Regions from separate parts of the Shewanella sp. SW32 genome, predicted to be linked through region 1. Evidence: predicted binding sites of a transcription regulator. Region 1 holds the regulator's gene; each other region holds the start of a gene.

Region 1 (3,286 bases):
CCGCCGCGACTCGCCACACTAAGGGCGCGATGATCATGGTGGCTTGTGCGAGCTTAACGGGCGTACTCGCCTTAAGACACTTTATTGTGTACGCAGGGCAAAGCTATTTAAACTGAGTGTAGATAGGCTTTACATATTGAGAGATAAAGAAAAAGCACTGGCAATGTCAGTGCTTTTTATTGCTTGAATCTTGAGAAGGTTTGCCAGTACAAGCGGGACGCTTATTGGGGTAATAACTCGATAACCGACTTCATCGTTAGCACTAAGGCGCTGATACTGCACAGGACTAACGTCGCCATCTTTGTCTTCTCTTTATCGACACGGCCCACTAATCGTCCTGCGACTAAGTAACCTAAAATCACTGAGGGGAGCAGCATCAACGACAGCCACAGATGTTTTAATTCTAATAAGCCAGTGATCGCTAAAATGATCAGTGCAATCATGGAGCTAAAAATGAAAAAGGCCGACAGGGCAGCGCGAAACTGCGAGGCATCTTTGCCTGCCAACAAAATCGCCATCGGCGGGCCACCAATCGCGGCGATATTGCCGAAGATCCCTGAAACCACGCCCGCACCGAAGAGGGTTTTCTTATTCACTGGCAGGCTGAATTTATACAGGCTAAGGATCACTGCGACAGTCACAATGGCGGCGATGGATAAACCGAGTATGGGTTGAGGCGCAAACAGCAATAAACTCGCGCCGATAAAACCGCCTGGCACGCGACCTATGAGCGCATATTGCAAGCCATTGAATTCTAAGTGACCGCGCTCACGCACTAAGGTCAGCAGGGCGATGGAGAAACCCATAGCAATAACAGGCGCAGGTACAAGTTGTGGATCGACGATATACAGCAAAGGACTGGCGACAACCGCAAGCCCAAACCCAATAAGACTTTGGGTTAATGCGCCCAGAAACACGACCAGCGAGGCTAAGGCGAGTGTCTGTGGATCTATCATAGAAAACATAGGATTTCCTATATCCCAAACCAACTCAAGATGGTGAAATTTAAAGTTTGAAGTCGCTTGGGTATAAACAAAAAGGGATCGTTAACGATCCCTATTGATGAGCACTGTGATATGACTTTGAAAGCGACGAGTCGCTATTCCATGTCTTCCCACTCTATTCCCATTTGATCCATCAACAACTTGGCTTCGGCGGGAATGCTGTCTGGGTTATCTTTTGACAGATCTTCATCGTTGGGCAATGGCTGGCCAGTGTAGGCGTGCAAAAATGCCTCACACAACAGCTCGCTGTTGGTGGCGTGACGCAAATTATTGACCTGACGACGAGTACGTTCGTCCGTGAGGACCTTAAGCACTTTGAGCGGAATAGACACAGTAATTTTTTTTACTTGTTCATTCTTCTTGCCATGTTCAGCATAGGGGCTGATGTATTCCCCATTCCATTCAGTCATTGACTCACCTGTTATAACGCTAAATTCGGGGCAGATTTTAAACCCTTACAAAGAACAGTCAAATTATTGCTACTATTTCTTTGTGATTGCAAACAGATTTCTTTATGTTCAGACGTCTAAACGTCTTCACGCCTATTGACGATGGCGTTGGGCTTAGGTACATTTAGACGTCCAGACATCTCTATCAGTCTACCGAATTTAGGAGTCCCCCATGGCAGAGCGTCAATTAGCCACACTGGCAGTGCGTCAGGGTATCGAAAGCGATACTCAATATGGCGCAGTTGTGCCACCGATTTATTTGTCGACTAATTACGCCTTCGATGGTCATAAAAATCCCCGCGAATTCGATTACAGTCGTTCAGGCAACCCAACGCGCTGCATTTTAGGCGAAGCATTAGCGCAATTAGAAAAGGGCGCCACTGGCATAGTGACGTGCACTGGCATGGCGGCCATCACCTTAGTGACTACTTTGCTCGGCCCCGATGACTTATTAGTTGTGCCCCATGATTGCTATGGTGGTTCCTACCGTTTATTTACCAACTTGGCGAAGAAAGGCCAGTTTAAGCTCATTGTGGTCGACCAAACCGACAGCCAAGCGTTAGCCGCCGCCATTGCACAGAATCCTAAGATGGTGTGGCTCGAAACCCCATCGAACCCGTTATTGCGTGTGGTAGATATCGAAGCCATTGCTAAGGCGAGCCATGAGGTCGGCGCGCTGGTGGTGGTCGATAACACCTTTTTATCGCCGATATTGCAACAACCCCTATTGTTAGGCGCGGATATCGTTATCCACTCCACCACTAAATATATCAATGGTCACAGCGATGTAGTCGGCGGCGCAGTGGTCGCCAAAGACGCGCAAATCGGCGAAAGCTTACATTGGTGGTCGAACACTCTAGGCTTAACGGGGTCAGCCTTTGACAGTTATCTGACCCTGCGCGGCCTGCGTACCTTAGCGGTGCGTATTCGCGAGCATCAAGCCAATGCCCAGCGTATTATTGAGGTATTAACGCAAAGCCCTGTGGTGAGTAAAGTCTATTACCCAGGGCTTGCGGATCACCCAGGCCACGCCATTGCGGCCAAGCAACAACAGGGCTTTGGCGCTATGCTGAGCTTTGAGCTCAAAGGCGGCGAGGCCGAAGTGGTGGCCTTTTTAGGTGCACTCAGCTTATTTAGCGTGGCGGAAAGTTTAGGTGGCGTCGAAAGTTTAGTGGCAGTGCCCGCCACTATGACCCACAGAGCCATGGAGCCGCAGGCGCGCTTCGAGGCTGGTATTAAGGACACCCTATTGCGTCTATCGGTGGGTATTGAAGATGCCGCCGATTTAGTTGCAGATATTCAAGCAGGATTAGCCGCCGTTGCGGCTTGTCAGTAGAGGAATAATAGATGGCACGTTGTCACTTACATAAATTTGGTGGCTCCAGTTTAGCGGATGCCGATTGTTATCGCCGAGTCGCCCATATCCTGTTAACCCACGGTCATAGTGATGATCTCGTGGTGGTCTCTGCGGCGGGTAAAAGCACGAATTTCCTGTATAAATTATTAGCGCTGCGTGATGCGGGTCAGCTATGGCAAGAAGAATTACAAGTGCTCATCAGTTACCAACAGGGGTTGATTGAGCAGTTGTTGTCGAATGAACAAGCCCGCGATCTGCGTGAGCGTTTGGCCACTGATAAAGCGCAACTCATCAGCTTGTTGTCTTTAGATGAGCGCAATGAATACCAAATCAACCATGTGGTGAGCTTTGGCGAACGTTGGTCGGCACGTTTAATGGCGGCGCTGCTGCGCGAATCTGGCGTGGTAGCAAGCCATGTGGATGCCTGTTCAATTTTAGTGGCCGATGAAGCCGCTGTGCCGCAAATTCGGGTACAG
Region 2 (3,286 bases), on a different contig from region 1:
ACGAATTTGCCAAGTCATGATCTGTTACACACAGGCTTTCATAGTGGATTTCGTAAGGTGTTTCAAAAAAGGCTTCAGGATCGGATTCAAGAAAAGCGGCGATCTCCTCTAATGTGCCGTATGTCTTTGCTGTTTCCTCTGGCAGACCTACGTTGGCTGCCCATGCACAAGATTGAAGTTGCTGTAATAAGATGGCGTTATCGGTCATGGGGTCTGTGCACTCTAATGGTCTGTGTATATGCTGCTTTTTATCTTGCCATATTTGTCTTAGCACTATTAATCTAACTAAATGTCAGACATAAAAAAACCGCTGGGTAGCGGTTTTTTTATGGGTCTTAAGTGTAAAAATTGAAATGAATTAAGACTATAGACCCGCGTCAGCACGTAATATTTCGGCTTTATCAGTCGCTTCCCATGGGAATTCGCTGCGACCAAAGTGGCCATAAGCGGCGGTCGCTTGATAAATTGGACGTGCTAAATCTAGCATGGCCGTTAAACCGTATGGGCGCAGTTCAAAGTGTTGACGGACTAACTTGATCAGCACTTCTTCAGACACCTTACCAGTACCGAAGGTCTCGATGCTGATAGAGGTCGGCTCTGCCACACCAATAGCGTAAGACACTTGGATTTCACAGCGATCAGCAAGACCTGCTGCAACTATGTTTTTTGCCACATAACGGGCAGCGTATGCTGCGCTACGGTCCACTTTTGATGGATCTTTACCAGAGAATGCGCCACCACCATGACGGGCCATGCCGCCGTAGGTGTCAACGATGATCTTACGACCCGTTAAGCCGCAATCGCCTACTGGACCACCGATAACAAAACGGCCAGTTGGGTTGATAAAGAACTTAGTATCTTTGTTTAACCATTGAGCCGGTAATACTGGCTTGATAATGGTTTCCATCACGCCTTCAATTAAGTCGGCTTGTGAAACGTCATCTCTGTGCTGAGTCGATAACACAACTGCATCGATACCGATAATTTTGCCATCATCATAGGCAAAAGTGACTTGGCTTTTCGCATCTGGGCGTAACCAAGGTAGCGTGCCATTTTTACGCACTTCAGACTGACGTTTCACTAATGCGTGAGCATAGGTGATAGGTGCAGGCATCAGAATGTCGGTTTCGTTGTTGGCATAGCCAAACATTAACCCTTGATCGCCAGCACCTTGCTCTGCAGGGTCTGCGCGGTCTACACCTTGATTAATGTCGGGTGATTGCTTACCAATGGCGTTTAATACTGCGCACGAGTCTGCATCAAACCCCATATCTGAATGGGTATAACCAATTTCACGCACCGTTTTACGGGTGATTTCTTCAATATCAACCCAGGCAGAGGTAGTGACTTCACCACCCACTAATACCATGCCGGTTTTGACATAAGTTTCACACGCTACGCGTGCTTTTGGATCTTGAGCCAGAATTGCATCTAGCACAGCATCAGAAATCTGATCTGCAATCTTATCGGGATGACCTTCTGAGACCGACTCAGAAGTAAACAAGTGCTTTGCCATAGTAGGAAAATCTCGTCGTTAGCATTCAAACGTGTAGAAGCATCTACATCTAGACGGCTATTTTAGTTTAAATCCGATTGCCGATCACCCCCGATAATAAAAAATCCTCTCAGATTGTGACCTGAAAACGACTACGCTCAGTCATAAATAGGTTATTTTACTTATATTTCATAGCATTAAGTTTACTATGTTTTTGAGAAATTTATTTCTCTATTACAAGTGATCCTTGCTATGCCCTCTTAAGTAAACGCCAGTAGAGTGACTGGCTTGTTTCTGCGACTTGTATACTCAAGCGACCTAAATCCTGCATCTTCAGGTTGTTTGGGTACATATTCGCCCATCTTTTGCTGAGTGAATGGTAATTTTAGTTTGCGTCACACTGGCATGTAGGGGAAAATATGCATCCAAATTGCCCGCTAGACCCCACAAACAAGCAGGAGAGAGCATGTCTTCCCGTAAAGTACTCGCAAACGCAATCCGTGCGTTAAGTATGGATGCAGTTCAAAAAGCAAATTCAGGCCATCCCGGCGCCCCAATGGGTATGGCAGATATTGCTGAAGTGCTGTGGAATGATTTCCTTAAGCACAACCCGAACAATCCGAAATGGGTAGATAGAGATCGTTTTATCCTCTCTAACGGTCACGGTTCAATGCTGATTTACTCTTTACTTCACCTGACTGGTTATGAATTACCAATTGAAGAGCTAAAACAGTTCCGTCAATTGCATTCTAAAACCCCGGGTCACCCAGAATACGGTTACACCCCAGGTGTTGAAACCACAACGGGTCCACTCGGTGCGGGCATAAGCAACGCTGTCGGTATGGCGATTGCTGAGAAAACCTTAGCGGCACAGTTTAACCGTGATGGTCACGATATCGTTGATCACTACACTTACTGTTTCCTCGGCGATGGCTGTTTGATGGAAGGTATTTCCCACGAAGCCTGTTCATTAGCCGGTACTTTAGGCTTAGGTAAACTGGTCGCATTTTGGGATGATAACGGTATTTCTATCGATGGCCATGTTGAAGGCTGGTTCACCGATGATACGCCAAAACGTTTTGAAGCTTACGGCTGGCATGTGATTGCCGGTGTCGACGGTCACGATAGCGCGGCAATCCGTGCTGCTATCGAAGCGGCTAAAGCCGTTACCGATAAACCAACAATGATTTGCTGCAAAACCATTATCGGTTTTGGTTCACCCAACAAATCAGGCAGCCACGATTGCCACGGCGCGCCATTAGGCGATGCGGAAATCGCAGCAGCCCGTGAATTCCTTGGCTGGCCACATGCGCCATTCGAAATCCCTGCTGACGTTTATGCGGGTTGGGATGCCAAAGAAGCCGGTGCTGCCCGTGAAGCAGCGTGGAACGAGAAGTTTGCAGCTTATCGCGCTGCTCACCCAGAACTGGCTGCTGAATACGAGCGCCGTGTACTGAAAGGTGAATTACCTGCTGATTTCGAAGAAAAAGCGCAGGCATTCGTGCAAGCATCACAGGACAAAGCCGAAGGTATTGCGAGCCGTAAAGCCTCACAAAATGCTATCGGTGCATTTGGCGCTATGTTGCCTGAACTGTTAGGCGGCTCTGCTGACTTAGCGGGTTCTAACTTGACACTGTGGTCAGGTTCTAAAGGTATTCAAGACGATCCAGCTGGTAACTACATTTACTACGGCGTGCGTGAATTCGGCATGAGCGGCATTATGAACGGTGCTTCGCTGCATGGTGGTTTCATCAACTACGGCGCAACGTTCATGATGTTCATGGAATATGC
Region 3 (3,286 bases), on a different contig from region 1:
AAACTGTTCAGTGGTAAAGCCGCGATAACGCAACGCCGCATGCTCACGATATTGCGCGAGGATAACGTCTTCTTGATCGAGTGCGGCCACACTGCCGACAATCGCCGCTTCTTCACCCGTACAGGTCATGTAGAAGCTGATGCGTCCTTGACGCTGGGCGCCAAGCATACGTTCATCAAGTACCCGAGTGAATACACAGGTATCGTAAATTTTAGTGGCTAAGGTTTCATCTATCACAGGCAAAACCGCGGTTTCATAAGTGGTGCCGTCGGCTTGTAGAATTCGAAGGATAGGAATGTGTAGCGATGCCTTATCCAAGAAGCCGACACGGTGCACTGTATCAGTGTTGAGTGTTGCTTTGCTCATATTGTGCTCTTGTTATCTCATTACGCATCAAAGCGTTTTGATGCGTCTGTTTATACGAATATGCCCGACGAACATTACGTTAACGTAAACTACCTATCAACCATCGGCATAGCTCAAACCACAAGTTATCCCTGCCACGCATGTATATATTGCTTTACAAGCCTAACGCACGTCCGCATTCACCGCAGGGATCAGGCAAATCACAGTGCGATTGCCAATAGGCACTTTGGCATTAGGGAACACGACAGACTCAAACTCGTGCTCCACTTTAATTTCTTGCCCACCTTCCCGCGCTAAAACAAAGCCCTTCGGGAAAGCTCTGAAGTTTTCGACATCTGTTGCGAAGGTAAATTCAAAATCATCGAAATGTTTATTGATGACGCGGCACACTTGGTACAAGTTAACCTTATCGGCATCAAATGCATCCAGCTCCAACGACTTAGCGGTGATCAAGCGCATGAACATTTCATGGGTGGCGATAAAACGCGTCATGTCGTTCTGCCCCATGGGATACACTTTGCCAAGCTCAATGGTAAAGGCATCGGCGCCGTAGCATTCAGAGGAAAAATAGCTGAAGGTCGTGGTCGGTTCGTGGTGGAAAAGTACTGTATCGACGCCGCTTGCGGCTAAAAACATAATTTGCTCGCCGCTAAAGGCGCGCCCTGGACGATAGGGATAGATAGCGAACTTTTCATGCTTCGAGGCGCGCATCGCCGTGTGCAAATCATAATGGATGCGCTGACGTCCATCGGCAACCGCAGTATAAAAACGATCGACATAGGCTTCGAGTTTTTTCGCGCGTACTCGCTCAGGGTTCACTAACCCTGGTGGATTGGAATGCTCACCACTAAATAGACGATTCATGTTTTCGTCAATAATCCGCGTGCCGTTATTAATCGCTAATGGGTTACCAATGAGAAATAAAGTGCGCTGTTTTGCGATGATCTTTTGCTGTAGAAGTTGTTTAATTAAGCTATTGCAGAGTTCAATGGGCGCGGTCTCGTTACCGTGAACACCGCAGGAAAGCACAATATCTTTTCCTTCATTCTGTATTGGTTCGAAAACAATAACACCGGTATCCCATACTTCCACTTGAGTATGATCGCCTAAGTTAAATGAAAATTCGCCATCGAACTGTTCAGGATGGGCTAAGGTGAGCGCTAAAAAATCCTTTGAATCTAACAGAGCTTGTAACACAGAATTCTCCTTATAATGATGTGTAACAGTATTGGCGCAATAGCATAAGTACAGGCAGTAATAACCACTTAAGCATTTTTCTCACCGCGGTTAGTCTCACTCGCACCTAAAAAACGGCTTCAATACTAACACATGTTTTTAGTGCTGTTCTCAGACATTTATTACCGTAGGACCCAGTTTTAAACGGAATGACATTCAACTAAGCTGTTTGTTAAATTATCAGGACATTCCCTAAGAATTTCCCATGATAAATATTCCAGCTTGAGGCTTGCTTTTGCACTCAAGTTTTATCACAATCCTTAGCCATCTAGACTTCTATTGGATTTAATTATGGCGTTAGCAACCTTTGGTGCCGGCTGTTTCTGGGGCGTAGAGTATTTTTTTAGACAAGTGAACGGCGTATCGAATGCCACCTGCGGCTATATGGGCGGCAATAATAGCGCGGCGACCTATGAAGAAGTCAAAAAAGGCAAAACGGGCCATGCCGAAGTGGTGCAAGTGGAATTCGATCCTGCCCTTGTCAGTTATGAAGACTTGCTCGATGTATTTTGGAAAAACCACAATCCAACGAGTCTGAACATGCAAGGCGGAGATATTGGCACTCAATATCGCAGCACCATTTTCTTCCACGACCGTGAGCAAAAAGCGGCCGCCGAAGCCTCAAAGTTAGCTTTTGCCCGCTCGGGGCGTTGGGGATTACGCCATATCGTCACAGAAATAGTGCCACTGCAACAGTTCCATGTGGCTGAGGAATATCACCAAAATTACATCGATAAGAATAACTTACCGAGTTGTCATATCGAGTACTAAATACGGTCAAATTAGTATTAGATCAACTACTCACAGCTGAATTAGACACAAACAAAAACGCACTCAAATCTGAGTGCGTTTTTTATTTTGAGACGTTAGCTAAACCTACTACTGCATTAAGCGTTTAGCGCCTTATCAATTAATGCCTGCGCATCTTTGATGATCTCAGCCAAATGCTGCTCACTGATAAAACTTTCGCCGTAGATTTTAAATAACGCTTCAGTGCCCGATGGACGCGCCGCAAACCACCCATTAGCTGTGGTAACTTTGATGCCGCCAATCGCCGCATTATTGCCTGGCGCATGGGTTAACACGTTTTCGATTGTCTCACCTGCAAGCACAGTGGCATTTAAGGTATCGGCATTGAGCAAAGCAAACTTGGCTTTGTTTTCAAGACTGATTGGGCTATCGATACGCTTATAGAAACTTTGGCCAAATTGTTTTACTAACTCTTGGTGACGCTGACCTGGGGTTTTACCTGTCACCGCAAGAATTTCTGCCGCAAGTAACCCTAGAATAAAACCGTCTTTATCCGTACACCAAGTAGAGCCATCACGGCGTAAAAATGCCGCGCCAGCACTCTCTTCACCGCCAAAGGCGATTGTGGCTTCGGCTAAACCGTCGACAAACCACTTAAAGCCCACTGGCACTTCGAGTAACGTTTTGCCGTGGAAAGCACAGATTTTATCGATAAGCGCACTCGATACTAAGGTTTTACCTATGGCTAAGGTATCGCTCCAATCTGGTCTGTGTGTCAGTAAATAATCAATAGCGACCGCAAGATAATGATTCGGATCCATCAAACCCGTACCAGGGCAAACTATGCCGTGACGGTCATAATCGGGATCATTACCAAGGCATAAATCAAAGGATTCTTTATGGGCGAGTAACCCGGCCATCGCGTAGGGAGATG

The links. Region 1 encodes MetJ, which represses methionine synthesis genes. Its sites were predicted from a motif close to TAGACGTCTAGACGTCTA; they were not measured.
Region 2: metK (methionine adenosyltransferase) is a predicted target of MetJ. The motif match lies at 1,559-1,576, and genes of this name have one in related genera.
Region 3: msrA (peptide-methionine (S)-S-oxide reductase MsrA) is a predicted target of MetJ. The motif match lies at 1,864-1,881, and genes of this name have one in related genera.

The regions. Positions count from the first base shown of each region.
Region 1 is NZ_JAKKSJ010000006.1:138,604-141,889, forward strand. Features, by position in the region: gene nrfD (NrfD/PsrC family molybdoenzyme membrane anchor subunit) at 1-116, shown strand, start outside; gene L5M28_RS05135 (sulfite exporter TauE/SafE family protein) at 222-965, opposite strand; gene metJ (met regulon transcriptional regulator MetJ) at 1,100-1,414, opposite strand; gene metB (cystathionine gamma-synthase) at 1,626-2,789, shown strand; gene L5M28_RS05150 (bifunctional aspartate kinase/homoserine dehydrogenase II) at 2,801-3,286, shown strand, end outside.
Region 2 is NZ_JAKKSJ010000031.1:54,688-57,973, reverse strand. Features, by position in the region: gene L5M28_RS17685 (hypothetical protein) at 1-208, opposite strand, end outside; gene metK (methionine adenosyltransferase) at 365-1,516, opposite strand; gene tkt (transketolase) at 1,962-3,286, shown strand, end outside.
Region 3 is NZ_JAKKSJ010000025.1:4,940-8,225, forward strand. Features, by position in the region: gene L5M28_RS15370 (thiamine pyrophosphate-dependent dehydrogenase E1 component subunit alpha) at 1-366, opposite strand, end outside; gene astE (succinylglutamate desuccinylase) at 529-1,563, opposite strand; gene msrA (peptide-methionine (S)-S-oxide reductase MsrA) at 1,894-2,373, shown strand; gene pgm (phosphoglucomutase (alpha-D-glucose-1,6-bisphosphate-dependent)) at 2,490-3,286, opposite strand, start outside.